Regions from separate parts of the Paenibacillus sp. NPDC057886 genome, predicted to be linked through region 3. Evidence: riboswitches for the same ligand, from Rfam matches in the RefSeq annotation. Region 3 holds a riboswitch; each other region holds the start of a gene.
The links. Region 3 has a riboswitch for cyclic di-AMP ahead of ACFVQB_RS33200 (3D domain-containing protein). Riboswitches for the same ligand answer to the same signal wherever they lie in the genome.
Positions count from the first base shown of each region.

Region 1: it holds a riboswitch for cyclic di-AMP, as region 3 does, so the genes downstream of both, ACFVQB_RS32760 (resuscitation-promoting factor) here and ACFVQB_RS33200 (3D domain-containing protein) in region 3, are expected to answer to the same signal.
Region 2: it holds a riboswitch for cyclic di-AMP, as region 3 does, so the genes downstream of both, ACFVQB_RS33830 (C40 family peptidase) here and ACFVQB_RS33200 (3D domain-containing protein) in region 3, are expected to answer to the same signal.
Region 4: it holds a riboswitch for cyclic di-AMP, as region 3 does, so the genes downstream of both, ACFVQB_RS13145 (HAD family hydrolase) here and ACFVQB_RS33200 (3D domain-containing protein) in region 3, are expected to answer to the same signal.

Region 1 covers NZ_JBHVMZ010000016.1:14,293-18,467, forward strand. The annotation lists gene ACFVQB_RS32755 (TatD family hydrolase) at 318-1,088, shown strand; cyclic di-AMP (ydaO/yuaA leader) riboswitch at 1,330-1,583, shown strand; gene ACFVQB_RS32760 (resuscitation-promoting factor) at 1,857-3,041, shown strand; gene rnmV (ribonuclease M5) at 3,197-3,742, shown strand; gene rsmA (16S rRNA (adenine(1518)-N(6)/adenine(1519)-N(6))-dimethyltransferase RsmA) at 3,747-4,175, shown strand, end outside.
Region 2 covers NZ_JBHVMZ010000019.1:28,146-32,320, reverse strand. The annotation lists gene ACFVQB_RS33840 (c-type cytochrome) at 1-211, opposite strand, end outside; gene ACFVQB_RS33835 (GNAT family N-acetyltransferase) at 362-856, opposite strand; gene ACFVQB_RS33830 (C40 family peptidase) at 1,248-1,718, opposite strand; cyclic di-AMP (ydaO/yuaA leader) riboswitch at 1,722-1,859, opposite strand; gene ACFVQB_RS33825 (hypothetical protein) at 2,112-2,954, opposite strand; gene ACFVQB_RS33820 (M1 family metallopeptidase) at 2,969-4,175, opposite strand, start outside.
Region 3 covers NZ_JBHVMZ010000017.1:42,457-46,631, forward strand. The annotation lists gene ACFVQB_RS33190 (ABC transporter substrate-binding protein/permease) at 1-732, shown strand, start outside; gene ACFVQB_RS33195 (amino acid ABC transporter ATP-binding protein) at 719-1,441, shown strand; cyclic di-AMP (ydaO/yuaA leader) riboswitch at 1,726-1,922, shown strand; gene ACFVQB_RS33200 (3D domain-containing protein) at 1,925-2,593, shown strand; gene ACFVQB_RS33205 (polysaccharide deacetylase family protein) at 2,725-3,513, opposite strand; gene lpdD (prenylated flavin chaperone LpdD) at 3,668-4,012, shown strand; gene ACFVQB_RS33215 (PspA/IM30 family protein) at 4,142-4,175, shown strand, end outside.
Region 4 covers NZ_JBHVMZ010000003.1:560,624-564,798, forward strand. The annotation lists gene ACFVQB_RS13130 (urease accessory protein UreF) at 1-128, opposite strand, end outside; tRNA gene ACFVQB_RS13135 (tRNA-Leu) at 550-632, shown strand; gene ACFVQB_RS34545 (hypothetical protein) at 768-866, shown strand; partial or broken gene ACFVQB_RS13140 (glutathione peroxidase) at 947-1,273, opposite strand; cyclic di-AMP (ydaO/yuaA leader) riboswitch at 1,626-1,801, shown strand; gene ACFVQB_RS13145 (HAD family hydrolase) at 1,919-2,317, shown strand; gene ACFVQB_RS13150 (HAD family hydrolase) at 2,482-3,174, shown strand; gene ACFVQB_RS13155 (Nramp family divalent metal transporter) at 3,292-4,175, opposite strand, start outside.

The DNA of each region.
Region 1 (4,175 bases), on a different contig from region 3:
TGCTCATGAGTCATGATGCAAAAAGCTTTCTAAAAGAGTTATTTTTCATGATACAGTAATCTGCTTTAATGGAGAGTACATGTAGATCGACATAATTTTGTAATCAGAGCAATTAGAATACAACCCGGATGCCTAAAAACAAGCAACATATAGATATGAAAGAACTTGTTCGCTCTACATGTTGTGCTGAATGAACTATTGGAATGAAATATAGATAAAAGCATGATCTAATTAGTAATATTAATGTTCTGGTTAAGATCCGCAGGATGGATTAAAAAGAGATCGTCGTTTATTCGACATGAAGGGAGAAATACAGCATGATGTTGTTCGACACACATACACACCTGGATGCACCACAATTCGACGAGGACCGCGAGGAAATGATTCAGCGTGCTGTGGATGCAGGCGTTGGTCGCATGATTAACGTGGGCTTTAACCGGGAGACCATTCCATCCACGATGAAGCTGGCTGAAACCTATGATTTTATATATGCTGCGGTAGGTTGGCACCCAGTGGATGCAATCACGATGCAGGAGGGTGATCTGGAATGGATTGCATCTTTATGCAAGCATGAAAAAGTGGTAGCCATTGGTGAAATTGGTCTAGACTATTATTGGGACACTTCACCGAAAGAGGTTCAACATCGCGTATTACGACAACAAATTGGTCTGGCCCGTGAGTTGAATATGCCGATTGTCATTCACAACCGGGATGCGCATGAGGATATTGTAAAGATCCTGCGTGAAGAGAAAGCTGGAGAAGTAGGCGGTGTCATGCATTCCTTCTCTGGCAGCTGGGAAACGGCGAAAATGTGCCTGGATTTGGGTTTTCATCTATCCTTCGGAGGGCCCATCACGTTCAAAAATGCGAAGCAGCCCAAAGAGGTACTTGAGAAGGTTCCTATGGACCGATTTTTCATCGAGACAGACTCGCCTTATTTGACACCTCACCCTTATCGTGGAAAACGAAATGAGACAGCGCATGTACGTCTGGTTGCAGAAGCAGCTGCGGAAATTAAAGGCATTTCGGTAGAGGAAATTGCAGCAATAACGACCAAAAATGCCATGGAACGATTTGGGATTCGTTAAAATATCGAGCAAAACGGGTGAAAAAGTGAGTTAAGCGGAGTTAATTTGCTTTTTGATCCAAATAAATCAAGAATATTACAATATTTTAACCAAATATTTAGAAAAACGTACTTGAACAACGCTTTACAACATGCATAGAAACAGGATATCATCTTTTCAGTGAATTGTTGTGCGGAAAATTGGATAGATGTTCGGGGGATGAACAAAGGGACACTTTCCGATGAAACAACATTACTTTCATGAATCAGTCTCGCTGAGTCTCCGTTAACGGAGAGCGGGGGAACCAATAGGGCTTAAACATCGGTGATTGCAGCCGATGCGCAACATGCGCTGACCCAAAAGCAGCGTATGAATCTGCGAAGCCGTATTTGATTTCTTCTTTGGGTCTCGGGGTGAATTCAAGGGCGTCCGCCATGAGCGGATGACCGGAGATAGGGCGGCTCTCTTTCGCCCGAACCCGACAGCTAACCTCGCAAGCGGAAAAAGAGAGGCAACCTCGTGCATGAATTTCCGATATTCAGAATCATTCGGAAGCCACGAAAGAGTTCCTCTTAAACTCTTTCTTTGGCTTTTTTGTTTTTGAATAAAAGAAATACTGTCATCATACGGTAAGTATTCAGGAGGATGACATCATGTTGCGAAGATTGATTCATGGTGCAGAACCGGATTATGTTGGTCCGATCTGTGTTCTGTAGAAAATTTGGTATAGTCGCGTCAAAGACATCATGCATTACTTTAGACGGCGAGGCTATGAAGGAGGACGGAGAAGTGGGCACATTCCAACCAGAAGAGACCCATGAGTCACGATCATCCAGTAAGTCTTTCGCGTTGCGGTGGAAGCATGAGAACTTGCGTCAAATGGCATTGATCGCGATTTTCTCAATTGCGCTTACAATCATGATCTTGTTAGTCGTTTACGGTCAGGCCGGGAAACAAATTTCACTGGTTATTGATGGCAAAGCTCAAGCGGTAGAGACTCGTACAGGAATGCTTCAGGAAATGCTGGAGGAGCAGTCAATCACAGTCAGCCCTCACGATCAGGTATCCATGCCCTTGAATGGGGCCATCACAGATGGAGACCGCATCGTTATTGAGCGGGCCGTTCCAGTTAATATTACGGCAGACGGGGACACCAAGACTCTGTATACAACCGATTCATCGGTAAAAGATGCGATTAAAAAATCAGGTATTCAGATTGCGAGTGAAGACAAAGTATATCCTGCGCTTGGAACCACCATTGAAGCGGATATGAAAATTCGTGTAGTGCGGGTAACAAAGCGTACGGTGGAAGTGGAACAGCCGATCGCTTATAAAGTGATCAAAACGGCTGACCCTAGCTTGTACAAAGGCGACAATCGTGTCGTTGTGAACGGTAAAGAAGGCACACTTGTACAGCATATTGAAAAGGTGTTCCAGGATGGAGAATTGGTCTCCAAAAAAATGGTGGGTAAATCGGTCGCAACGAATCGCGTCGACAAAGTGATCGCCGTTGGTACCAAAGTCAAACCTGTTGTGAAAGAGCCAGTGATTCAGACGGTATCGGCGCAGACTTCCACGACAAAAACAGCAACAACCACGAACTCGAAGGAAACCGCTGCCTCGGGCAGCAAAGTGATTACCGTCTCAGGCAGTTCTTTTAAATATTCAAAAGTTTTGAAAAATGTATCCATGACGGCATACTCTTCTGAAGAGCCCGGTATCGGCACAAAAACAGCATCAGGTACTCGGGTAACCGAGGGACGTACCATTGCAGTTGATCCCAAAGTCATTCCAATTGGCTGGTGGGTGTATATCGAGGGCCTTGGCTTCCGTCGTGCGGAAGACACAGGTGGTGCCATTAAAGGCAACAAAATTGATGTGTATTATGATAGTGTGAAGCATGCCCTGAACTTCGGACGGAAGAAAGGCAAGACGGTATATGTAATTGGTCCGGTGAAGCCGGAAGCGAACTAAAATCGTTTTACTTTGAATTGGGAATGCTATAAAATAGTTGCATGAATGATTCATGCGGAATATGCGGCGGAGGGGTCTGAATTCAGTCTCCCCCGCCTTTTGGCAGAGAAGAGGATATTCCTCTTCTTTTTGCGTTAGAAAGGAAGAAATGGAACATGATAAAAGAAGTGATTGTGGTGGAAGGCCGTGACGACACCGTAGCCGTTCGACGTGCGGTTCAGGCAGATACGATCGAAACTGGTGGATCGGCCATCAACCAGCGCATTCTAAAGCGGATTGCACTTGCTCAAGAGAGACGTGGTGTTATCGTACTGACAGACCCGGATCATGCTGGTGAACGTATTCGTAAAATCATCGCCAATAAAGTGCCTGGTTGCAAGCATGCTTTTATTCCGGAGGCCGATGCTACTCGTAAAGGTGACATCGGAGTGGAGAACGCCTCACCGGAGGCCATTCGTCATGCACTGGCACGCGTGCACACGTCATATGAAGGCGCACCCAGTCTGATCGATTGGGAGGATCTGATTGCGGCGGGACTGATTGTGCACCCACAAGCTGCTGCACGTCGTATGGAGATGGGCAATTTGCTGGGCATTGGTTATTGCAACGGCAAGCAGTTCCACAAGCGGTTGAGTGTATTCCAGATTACCCGGGAAGAGTTCTCCGAAGCATTATCGCAAATTGAACGTGAAGGATTGTGAGCGTATGAAAGGCATGGAAGAAACCGTAGAGATTGCAACACCCAAACGAACCAAAGAAATTATTCAAAGACACGGATTTTCATTCAAGAAGAGCCTGGGTCAGAACTTTCTGATCGATCAAAATATATTGAACAAAATTGTAAATGCAGCTGATCTGGACGAGTCCAAGGGCGCACTTGAGATCGGACCAGGTATTGGCGCACTCACAGAACGTCTGGCTCGGGTAGCCGGTCCTGTAACGGCTGTAGAGATTGATCAGAGATTGATCCCGATTCTGGGTGAAGTGATGCAGCCTTATCCGAACGTTCGTGTGCATCACGGGGATGTGCTGAAGCTGGATCTGGCTGATTTGTTCCGCACGGATTTTGGAACGGTAGATAAAGTGAGTGTTGTTGCCAATCTGCCTTATTATGTAACGACGCCAATCATGATG
Region 2 (4,175 bases), on a different contig from region 3:
TAGGGCCCATGCCCCCTTGAAGCTGATCACCGTGGCAGGTAATACAGTTTGCTTTGACTAGTGCCTCAGCCTGTCCTGCATCCATTGTAACTTGTGGCATCGTCGGTTTCGCTTCTTTTGCAACTTCCTCTTTCCCTGGAAGCGTAAACATTAGTACAATAGCTAAAGCGCACGCTGCAAAAAATACCCCGCTCATGATCCATTTGTGCATCCCTTATGTCCCCTCCAGAATGAAAGATCATCTAACTTGAAACTATCCATATCATTATAACGGAACCTGTAGTGACATCATAGCATTTTGTGGTAATTTTTTGAACTAATCACATAACCGGGGACTTTTTAGGGTGATTTCAAGCCCTATTTATTCGCGTGGACCTTCATAGACCATGCAGTAAAAAGGTTTCAAACCGCTAGGCGTCTGTCGTTCATATGTATCCTGTGTAACAAATCCGGCTTTGAAATAGACGCGAATGGCCCGGTCATTCCAGGTCAGAACTTCCAGATCAATTTCGTTTGCAGGGTTCCGACGAATTGCTTCCTGCACAATGGCCGAGACAAAAGCCGTTCCTTGACCATGACCACAGCGTTCAGGGTGCATGCCAAGTCCAATGCGGGTGACGCCTTCAAGTGGGAAGTATTGAGCAAAACCGCAAATCTGATGATCCTCTCCCAGCACTACCGCATATTGTTCCTTCCGTAGATGGGGATCCCCGAATTCGACTTCAAGTGCTTTCATCTGCTCCCAAGGCAGCCAGCTATAAATATTATAAGGCGGGTCATACTGCCAATCGCAGATTAGCTCCGCATGTTTTTCTTGCATGGGCACAACGTGAAACGTCACAGGGGCTTCATCCATACAACTGCACGCTCCTCTCATTGTGAACAAGCTATAATGATTTTGATTTGTCCATATACATATGTCATTCCATATCTAAGCTTGTTTTCACTCTACAAAAGAGGCGTTCATTTGGCAAGCCCCCGTTTTAGAAAAAAAGTGAAACAAAAGTTCCGGTAATTTCGTTTATATTATAGTGGGATGGGTAAAAACATTATAAGAGCACGGACGAAGCAACGAAAAATAGCTCTAAAAAAGTTAAAGTTAGTTTTGATAGCTATCCCGAATACGTTAAAGGAAACGAAGCACAAAAAAACCGCCGGATACATTCCTGCGGAGAATGTACCAGACGGTTCTATTATGCTTCGTTACAGTAGTGTATTGTTACAGCATGACGTTGCTCACCTTGTCCCTAGTCTATGGCCAATGTCTCATATGCGTCCGTGCTCATAATCCGTTTAGCGCCAACATAGCGGTTGGCCCAGTAGCTTTCGCTTAATTCGCTAATTGTAACTCCTTTGGAAGAAGAGGAGTGTGCAAACTTTCCATTCCCTACAAAGATCCCTACGTGCGAGACTCCTTTGCCCGTTGTATTGAAGAATACCAGATCACCTGGTCTCATTTCCATACGGGAAACCGAATCGCCCATGTCGAATTGTGAACTCGATTGGCGAGCCAGATCAATGCCCAGCTTGTCGAATACATAACTTGTGAACCCAGAGCAGTCAAAGCCGTTAAGCGTTGTTCCTCCGCTTTTGTATGTAGTTCCCATTGCTGAATCAATGACTTGGTCCATTTTTGAATCTGCGAATGCGCTGCCTGCTCCAAGCGATAATGCGAATGTGAGGCTGAGTACAGCTGCGGTTAATTTCTTCTTAAACAAGAGATATACCCCTTCCAATGCCTGCGAGGTTAGCTTAAGGATTCGGTTGAAGGTCCCCTATGATCCCTCTGTTGCAAGATCAATTCACCCATAACTGGTTCCCCCGCTTCCCAGGTGCTAGGAATTTGGCTATGCTAGTTATGCACCTGCGAAATCAAGAAATGACGTTTAAATTTTAAGTAGTTACAAATATGAAGGTAAAGATTACAAAGTTGTTACTAAAAACTCACTGCGATTATTGTAACAGAGGTATAACACTTTGGCAACGTTTAACAACAAAATTAGCAAAAAAAACCTCGACCTTTGACGGGGGAAGGTCGAGGTTTGCTTGATTAACGGCATTTGATGAATACAACTTTACATAGAGATGGTAACCATTTTTAGCTGTTCATGTTAATCCTTGACCGAGTTGGACTGCCATAACCGGAAATGGGCGCATATTTTCCACAGGCTCAGCAAGCACCGGGCAAGTGGATACGTCTGTTGTAGTATAAGGCCAGTTAAGCCCGTTACTAACCATGAAGTAGAAGTAAAGGCACCAAAGACCAGCAGATGAAGTCCGCCCAGCAGGACAGCAATGCCTATTAGAGTGATGACCTGGCGTATTGCAATCCATAGAGCTTGAAACGTACCACGCGCTCCACCTTCCCCATCAGGAGCCGAGATACCAAACTGCATGTAGAGCAGGACATGATGGATAACCCACCCGTATACAATCCAACCAGCAATATAGGGAATTCCAGGCAAGAGCAGATGGAGGGAATGAAAACCTTCCATAAAGATGGAATAGAGCTTTGGTGCGAGCCAATAAGCCGGTAGCAGTAGCAAAAGGGTGCGAATGGTGTGGAGCAACAGCATCGGTTTCCACAGATTTTTAATGCCACGAATGAAAGGAATGCGCTCTTCCGAATGATTATAATGCTGGAGCGAGTAGAGCAGCCCTGCCTGAATGAGAGGGCTAATCAGCATCCGTATCAGCAGCATAGCCCCTAAAATCCATAAATAGCGATGGACCTCCGGATTCGTTGTCAGGCTGAGTTGGCTCTCCATTTTGAATAAAATCGTACTGAGTTCCCCTGCATCAGGGTCAGGATAACGCAGGAGCAGCGGAACCACAGCGGACTGTACCATTCGATAAAGAAAGTATCCCCATACTAATTGATAGAGAAATAAGAGTGCTGCAATGAACATATGCTGACGGACGAGAAACCAGCCTTCGCGTATTTTTACTTTCACTGTATCCATCCACCTCACCATGACAGACTTCCGAATATGGCTTCTATAATTTTGGTTGCACTCATGCTCCAGCGGGATTTGGTTGGCTCATCCAGTCCGGCTTTCAGAAAATTGTTCATATGATGGTTCTCCAGCACAATCGTGTATAGCGGATCAGTCATAGCCCAGGAAACAGGGGAAGTGTAGGTCAGTTTGTAAGTAATGCGCTCCTCGCTGCCATTCCATTCTTTCGTCATGGTTTTCCCATCTTCGAACATAATTCGAACAGGCACCTTCTTATATTCACTGCCTTTTTTCTGCAATGTAACCGACGACTCGTACAACGTTTGGCCGTCTTTCAGGATAGGGTTGATTGCGATCTTCTCCACTGCAAAGTCAGCCATGCCGTCTCCGTATACATACTGATTAAAATAATCGGTCCAGGATGTACGGGTTACTTGCTCCACTACCTTTTGAAAATCAGACGAAGTAGGGTGTTTGAAACGGTATTTCTTCACGTAGGTCGAGAGAATACGTTCCATTGTTTTTGCACCAACCTGCTGTTCTATCCCGAGTAATACAAGCTTGCCTCGTGTGTATACGTTGGCAGCATATTGATTCTGGGAATCAAACTTCCAGGAGTCCTGTGTTAGTGAAGCTGGAGAAGTAATGAGACCTGATTGTACGGGTAGATTCGGGATAAGTCCGTATTCCTGTTCCATCAGTTTATCTTCTGCATAGGAGGTGAATCCTTCGTCCAGCCAAGCCTCTTCAAATTCATTACTGGCGACCATGCCGTAAAAATACTGATGCCCAATCTCGTGCACAACCGTGCGTTCCAGATCGTAACCAGGAGCAGAATCATCCGCACCGAAGGCGGTGACCAAGGTAGGGTATTCCATTCCCCCTGCGCCATTCCCCGATTTGGGCGGGACAACGATGGACAATGTGGAATACGGATAAGGGCCAAACCACTTGCTATAATTGGATAGTGCTGCTTTGGCGGCGTAGAAATAACGTTCCTTCAGATCCTCATGAGCAGGGTCGAGATACAGCTTGATTCGAACGCCTGGCACATTGGGGGCAGAGAAGGGCTCTTCCGCATAAACAAAATCAGGAGAGGCTGACCAGGCAAAATCATGCACATCATCGGCATAGAACTGATATATTTTTTCGCCGTTCTTCACAACAGCTTGCTGGGTTGGGAATCCAGTAGCAGCCACTTTGTATGTTTCCGGTACC
Region 3 (4,175 bases):
AGCGAAAATAAAATCGATCAGTTGGTTACCGAAGCAAGCCAGTTGATGGCAGACAAGGTGAACAAAAGTCAAAACATTTTCGAAGTGTTCTGGCAGTACAAAAGCTTCTATGCAACAGGTGTAGGTTACACTCTCTTACTGTCTGCACTCGGTGTAATATTCGGAGTAATTATCGGTTTGATCATCTGTCTGTTCCGTCTGCATGACGTCTCAATTCTGCGTTGGATTGGAACAGCTTACGTTGAGGTTATTCGTGGTACACCGATGTTGGTTCAGTTGATGATTATCTATTATGGACTTGCACTGACACTTGGTATTAATTTTACGCCGCTTCAGGCGGGGATTATCACACTATCCATTAATAGTGGTGCCTATCTTGCCGAGATTTTCCGCGCTGGTATACAGGGTGTGGATCGAGGCCAGTTGGAAGCAGCTCGTTCCCTGGGAATGGGTAGAGGTGCGGCAATGCGCTTCATTGTGCTTCCACAAGCGTTCAAAGCGGTGTTGCCGGCGATCGGTAATGAGTTCGTGACCATTATCAAGGAATCCTCCATCATCTCGGTTATTGGTATGGTGGACATTATGTACCAGGCAAGTGTAGTAAAAAACATTACGTACCAAGGAATGAATCCATTCCTGATTGCAGCGGCCATTTACTTTGTGCTGACGTTCATTTTGTCCAAGCTGCTGGGTCGACTGGAAAGGAAGTTGAGTGCAAGTGATAGACGTTAGACAATTACACAAATCATATGGAAATAACGATGTGCTCAAGGGCATTAACGTAACAATTGGCAAAGGCGAGGTCGTCGTGGTCATCGGTCCGTCCGGATCGGGGAAAAGTACCTTTTTACGTTGTCTGAACCTACTGGAGCAGCCTACTTCCGGTGAGATTGACTTCGAGGGAGTTTCGATCACTGACCCCAAACATAACATTAATGCGACTCGTGAAAAAATGGGGATGGTATTCCAGCATTTCAATCTGTTCCCGCACAAAACGGTGCAGCAGAACATTACGATTGCTCCCATTAAAGTGAAAAAACAGTCTGCACACGAAGCGGAACAAATCTGTGCAGATTTGCTCAAGACGGTTGGCTTGTCTGACAAAAAAGACGCCTATCCAAATCAGCTGTCCGGTGGACAAAAACAACGGATAGCCATTGCAAGAGCTCTTGCGATGCAGCCGCATGTCATGCTGTTTGACGAGCCTACTTCAGCACTGGACCCTGAAATGGTCGGTGAAGTACTGGATGTCATGAAGCGGCTTGCAGAGGGCGGCATGACTATGGTTATTGTAACGCATGAGATGGGCTTCGCACGCGAAGTGGGTGACCGCATCCTGTTTATGGATGGCGGGGTTATTGTAGAAGAAGGAACGCCTGCTGAAGTGTTTGGTGAGCCCAAGCATGCACGTACACGTGACTTCCTCGCTAAAGTGCTCTAATACATCAAGTCATTATGGATGAAGATCAAGATGAAAATACAAAATCTATACTGCGGATGAGAATTTCATCCCCTCATACATCCCTGTCGATGACCCGTCGGCAGGGATTGTTTTGTTATGTGAGGACACGCACGGATTTACATAAAAAGTAACGTTTCTGTCATCAAAGATATAAGCTCAAATAGACAATTTTTTGAAAAAGCCGCTTGAATTCAGCATAAATGTTGAAGTGATTTAGCCAGATGGTAACATTTACTACGACTATTGGTTACAAAATTGTGATATATTTGTTCCTGCCGAAACTTCCGGAGTTGGGAGTGTGGGGGATGTAACGATGCAGAGTGTGCTTGGGGAAGAATCATTTGCACACGGCTTGGGGTGAATTAGGGCTACATAAATTCTTAATGTAATTGAACCTATAGGGTGGTTTCCTCCATCCGAATCCGACAACTAACTTCGCAGGCATAATGAGGGAGGAAGACCATGATTAACAAGAAACGTATAGCCAAAACAGCAACAGCATTGCTGACAGCAGCAATGCTCATCCAGGCCGTTCCGGCTCATGCTGATTCAGTTCATGTGGCCAAAGAGGGGGATACCTTCTACACCTTATCCAAACAATATGGAGTTGGACTTAACGCTCTTATTAAAGCTAACAATGACATTTCAGCTTACAACATTTATGGTGGTTTGAAAGTTACGATTCCTGGTAAAACAACGAACACAGCTTCTGCTGCTGCAGCTAAAACGGAGGCCAAAACGGTAACTGCCGCAAGTCTTGACGTTAATGCAGATAGTAAGGTTGTTCAAGCCTGGGGAAAAACGTTTGATTACAGCAAAGCTGTTGACGTAAAAGCAACAGCATACTCTGCGGACGCTTCCGAAAATGGAGGATGGGGTGCTGTGGACTACTTTGGTAATCCGCTTGAATTGGGTACCATTGCAGTGGACCCAAGTATCATTCCATTGGGTACAAAGGTACTGGTGACAGGTCATACACATCCAGGACTGCCAAAACAGGCATTTGTCGCTACGGCTCGTGATGTGGGCAGTGCCATTAAAGGTCACAAGATCGATATCTTTATTCCTGGCAGCAAGCAATCCGTGAGCACATTTGGTATTCAGGATGTTGAACTTTACATCTTGAAATAAAATCAAAGCGTAGCTGCACATCATCATATGTGACTCCAACTGAATCTAATTAAACAGTAAAGGGTGTTCTCCAATCACGATAATGTGATTGAAGGACACCCTTTTGAATATCCGCCTTCTGGAATCTTAACCTATTTGCCCTTTGGCAGTTCCAGCATTTCGTCCAAAGTCACCAGCTCGTACCCGCGGTTTCGCAATTCCTCGATGACTTCAGGCAACGCCTCGATGGACCCACTCAACTTCGATCCGACACCGCCTCCTGCATGCTGCAGAACAATGGAACCCGGTTTGACGGCCGACAGGATGTTTTGTTTGACTTCCTCTTTGGAAAGGCCCTTCCAGTCCAGGGAATCGACGTTCCAGTTCACAATGCTGTAATGTTGTTTGGCTGCCCATTGCAGCTGTTGCTCGTTAATATCGCCATAGGGTGGACGAATCATTTTGGGTGTGTAACCCGCCAGATTACGAATAATATCCCCGGTATGTAAGATTTGTTTGCGAAATGCATTCATGGACAGCTTACTGAACTCCGGGTGATTGTAGCTGTGATTGCCAACAATATGTCCTTCCTTCACCATGCGTTTCACCAAATCCGGATGTTTCTCAGCGCGATGTCCCACAATGAAAAACGTAGCCCGTACCTTGTATTTTTTCAAAATATCCAGCACCTGTGGGGTGAACCGAGGGTCAGGTACGTCATCAAAAGTCAGTGCGACCTTTTTAATTGAGGGGCCATTGGTTTTGAACGTATCTGCATATTTCTGCCTGAGCTGTCCCAGTGTCAGCTGTTCCTCTTCGGAAGAATCAGACTTCGAAGCAGGTTCGGTTTGCGGGCTTGAAGAAGCCCATAACTGAGCAGGAGCGTAACTTCCTCCCAGAAGAATGACCATGATGGATAACATGATGAGGCGTATACGCATGTTAGTGCCTCCTTTTCCCAAATTGCGTTCTCTTTGGTATGCCCGGGGCTTTCCGTATTTATGCATGATGTGAGATGTTTCATTGCTGATTCATTAAATCGGAGCCATAATTCCTCCATATATATTACATATTGAAAAGGACAGGTGGAGCAGGATGAGTACATACGACTTAAATTCCGTTCGTTTACAGGTGATTGAGGCAGGGGAAGACAAGGTATTTATGGTAACTGGAGGAAGATCACATATTGGGGCAGTAGCGACATTTTATCCGGACCGTGAACGGGTGAGTGGGGCTACGGTGCATATTCCAGGGCATAAGGAACAAGAACTGTGTGAAAGACTCGCACGTAAGGCTGCCCTGCAATTAAAAGTAACAGTGACTGTAATTTTGGGGATTCACTTTGATGCAATTACGCGGATGCAGATTGATGAGATTGTGCAGACTGCAGAGAAGCTGCTTGATGAAGAACTTTGCCAAACCGGTCGACTTATTCAATAGTTCCATCTAGGCTAAGTAGGCTAAAATCGTTTTTTATGATTTTTTTTGTTAAAATTGAAACGAGTAGTACATTGCCACGTATGTATGATTATATACAAGGATGAACTATCGACTAGGAGGAATACCATAATGTCCATTTTCAAACGATTGCGCGATTTAACGA
Region 4 (4,175 bases), on a different contig from region 3:
TCTTCAGCACTACGAATAGTACCTTCAGCGATATGGGCATCCATGCCGAAGGAATGGGTGAACCCTCCGACCTGGATAGAGGAATCAAGCAGTTTGACATAATCGAGCAGCTTATTCCCACGGTTCACAATCTTTCGCCTCCTACGTTCGTTAAATGTTATGTTAAATAACATTTATACTCCTTTTTGATTCGTTTTATGTTTGTAAATCCGAATTATATGATATATATATTCACATAAATATCCGCTTTTTGTCAATGGTTTCTTGGATTTTAAATGGTAAAACTATTTAATGTTATTTTATATAACTTTATAAGTTATATTATTCTAAAGAGATGTGAAGGATGGTAATACAAATAAAGTAGAGTGATCAGCCTAATCGGGTATAAAAAATGAGATCAAAATTAATCATATGCACTTCGTAGGAGAAAATGACGAGATTATACGATTTATGGTGGGAAAAGCGCAGTTAAAATGATATGAAGAAAAATGCTTTACTTTTAAACATGAACCGGGTATAATCAATTCTGTTGCCGATTATTTACGACATGCGGTCGTGGTGGAATGGCAGACACGCTATCTTGAGGGGGTAGTGGGTGTATACCCGTGGAGGTTCGAGTCCTCTCGACCGCATCATAAGAACGATTAAGAAGAAGCTTCCCATACGGGGAGCTTCTTCTTTGCTTTTTTTTACAGTTTAAATGAGTCGGACAAAAAAAGGTCATCCGTTTACCCCGGTTGCATGTTCATTTTGTCTGCCGGGGTCGGATGGCCTTTGCTTGTTATTTAAGCAATTCTTTGATGTCCGCTTCAATTTTATCAGGTGTTGTTTTGGGAGCATACCGTTTCAGAACACGTCCGTTCTGATCCACAAGGAATTTGGTGAAGTTCCATTTGATGGCTTTGGAGCCGAGTACGCCTGGTGCTTCTTTGGTAAGGTGCTGGAATAGAGGGTGAGCGCTTGAACCATTCACATCGATCTTCTCAAACATCGGGAAGCTGACACCATAGTTCATCTGACAGAACTCGGCAATATCGTCAGAAGAGCCCTTTTCCTGTGCAAACTGGTTGCTTGGAAAACCAAGAACTTCAAATGGAGAGTCTTTAAACTTGTCCTGAAGTTCTTGCAGACCTTTGAATTGAGGTGTGAGGCCGCATTGGCTTGCTGTATTCACGATAAGCAGTACTTTGTCACGATAGTTGGACATTTCAACTTCCTGACCGCGAAGGGTGTTTACTTTGTAGTCGTAGACTGACATGAAAATCTCCTCCATTTCATATTCTTCTATCTTTTATTATATTGATTACAATTAAATATTGCAAAATTAATATTGCTTTTTTAACTCAATTTGAAGCTGTCATGTATGATCTGTGACTGATTTGCTACCTGAATTTCGCTAAAGAGAGAATTAGAGAGCTTTGATGAGATGGGTAGAGAATGGATGCGTTGTAAGCGCTATTATTGATGTGAAATGGCAAAAATCCGTCGATTCGGTGATCTGCGCAGACTTTACACCAATATGGCACGGGTGTATGATTCATATCGTAATTCCAATTCAAATTAAATTTTACATGAAAAACGAAACAAACGATAATATCGCTCTGATTAATGAACATAAAGGAACGATGTTTTAATCGCTGAGTTTCCATTCATTCATGGGTGGGAAACGGGGGAACCAACAGGATGAACTGTCCAGGACAGTAGGCATCCATGGGGTGAATTTTCCGGTGACAGCCGGAAATAGGGCGACTCTCGCGCCCGAATCCGTCAGCTAACCTCGTAAGCGTTAAAGGGAGAGGCAACAAGCCGTACGCTGGTTCATAGTGTCTTTTTGCTATGGATTATTGAAGAAGCGTCCGGGAGGCCTTGGTCCCCCACGCTTCTTTTTTGTTGTCTTTTCACGCCAAGGGAGGAACGAATGATGGATAAAGAGATGATCTTAGTGACTGCTCCAAATGAAGCAGGACGTAAATTTATCAAATTGCTGATGTACAAAAAAATGCCGTTTGCCGTTCTGACCAACAGTGCAGGGGAAGAGCGCAGGCTCCGGAGAATCGGTGTGGAGCATGTCATTCGCATGAACACGGCTGCAGCTCAGAAATGGTTTTTGCCACAAGGCAGTGTAGGCAATGTTTTTATTTTTGAAAATAGCCTAAACCTGACCTGTCGATATTTGCAGATCTGCCGCTCCTGGACATCCAAGTCCCTGTGTGTCATTACAGAACAAAGCCATCCCAAAGGGATTTATCGGGGAATGGGAGCAGACCGTATTGTATATTCCTTGAATGGGGAAGTTGGGTTTCTGCTTAATGGCTAGTGGCAGTACTATTCCTGTGATTGATCCAGTGTCAGCTGCCTGTTATAATTGAAATCATAAATAAACGGAATCTTGAGGAGACTCATGCATGATGGTGGGTCTTCTTTTTTATGGTTTGGGAAATGGGGATATGAATTTCCTGTGGCTAACGAGGAGGAATAGGCGTGCCGGATGTACGTGGAATACAATGGTTGTTCTTTGATGTGGGGGATACGCTTGTGGACGAATGGGAGCCGGTGGATGATATTATCGGTCAGTTCGTTCGTGAAGCTTGTGCGCTTGGTTATCAGGTGGAGATGCAGACGGTGCGAGATATATTTGCTGCCTCCTACCGAAATTACGAGCAATGGCCGATGAAGTTGGCTATTCGTACCCTTATCAGCGATGAGGAGCACCGAGAACAGATACAGAAGAAGTTGAAGTTCCGCAAAGAGCTTGAGCGCCCCTTCGCCTCAGCCGACGCCGTTCTCCAGACGTTGTCGCAGCACTATAAGATTGGTATCATTGCCAATCAGAGCCCGGGGACGGAAAATCGGCTGAATAGCTACGGCTTGCGCAAGTATGTGGATGTACTGGCCTGTTCGGCTGAAGAAGGAGTGTCCAAGCCTGATCCTGAATTGTATGCTGTAGCGTTGAAACAAGCGGGATGTAAACCCGAGGAAGCGGTCATGATCGGCGACCGGATTGATAATGATATTATTCCGGCTAAGAAGCTGGGTATGCACACGATCCGGATTTTGCAGGGTTATGGCAGGTTCCAGCCGGAGCTTGCGGATGCAGAGCGTCCGGACTGGACGATTGAATCACTGGAGGAACTCCTTCCCTTGTTAATGGTAACTCAAAATTCGGACAACTAAATGAAATGCAGTATTTAACTGCTCAAACATATAAAAGGCTGATCGTCTCAAGGGATACATGACTTGAGTTGATCAGCCTTTTTGAGTTAGACAAAATACCGCGTATTTCCTTTTAACCTAGAACAACAGAATGGTCTGGATAATCAGATACACATTCAGGACAACGATAACTCCGGCAATGATCCAGGAAATGATTTTGAGCCACAGCTTGTTGGCAAAAGCCCCCATGCTTTTTTTGTCACTCGTAAACATGACCAGCGGAATGACGGCAAAGGGGAGCTGCAGCGACAGCACAACCTGGCTCAGAATCAGCAGTTCCTCTGTTCCGTGCTCTCCAGCAATGGCTGTTACGATGACGGCCGGGATGATTGCAATCAGACGTGTTACCAGTCGACGAAGCCAAGCCGGAATACGAATGTTGAGGAAGCCTTCCATTACAATCTGTCCGGACAGCGTGCCGGTGAGTGTTGAGTTCTGGCCTGAAGCCAGCAGGGCTACACCGAACAGGATGCTGGCGATGGTGGTTCCTAGCAAAGGTGTCAGCAGATGGTAAGCATCTGTAATTTCCGCGACCTGGGTCATACCCGCACTATGGAACACGGCAGCAGACACAATCAGAATGGCAGCATTGATGAAAAGGGCCAGTGTTAATGCGATAGTTGAATCCATGGTGGAATACAGAATCGCTTCTTTTTTCCCTTTGGGCGTCTGTTCAATCTGACGGGTCTGCACGATGGAAGAATGCAGATACAGATTATGGGGCATCACGGTTGCGCCAATAATTCCGATGGCGATGTAGAGCATGGCTGGATTTTGCAAAATCTCGGCACTGGGTACAAAACCATGCATGATGCCGCCCATATCCGGTTTAGCGAGAAACAGGTCAATCCCGAAGCAGAGCGCGATGGTAGCCATCAGCACAATGACGAGGGATTCCAATGCTCGGAAGCCTTTATTTTGAAGCAAAAGAATGACCAGTACATCGACAGCGGTAATAATGA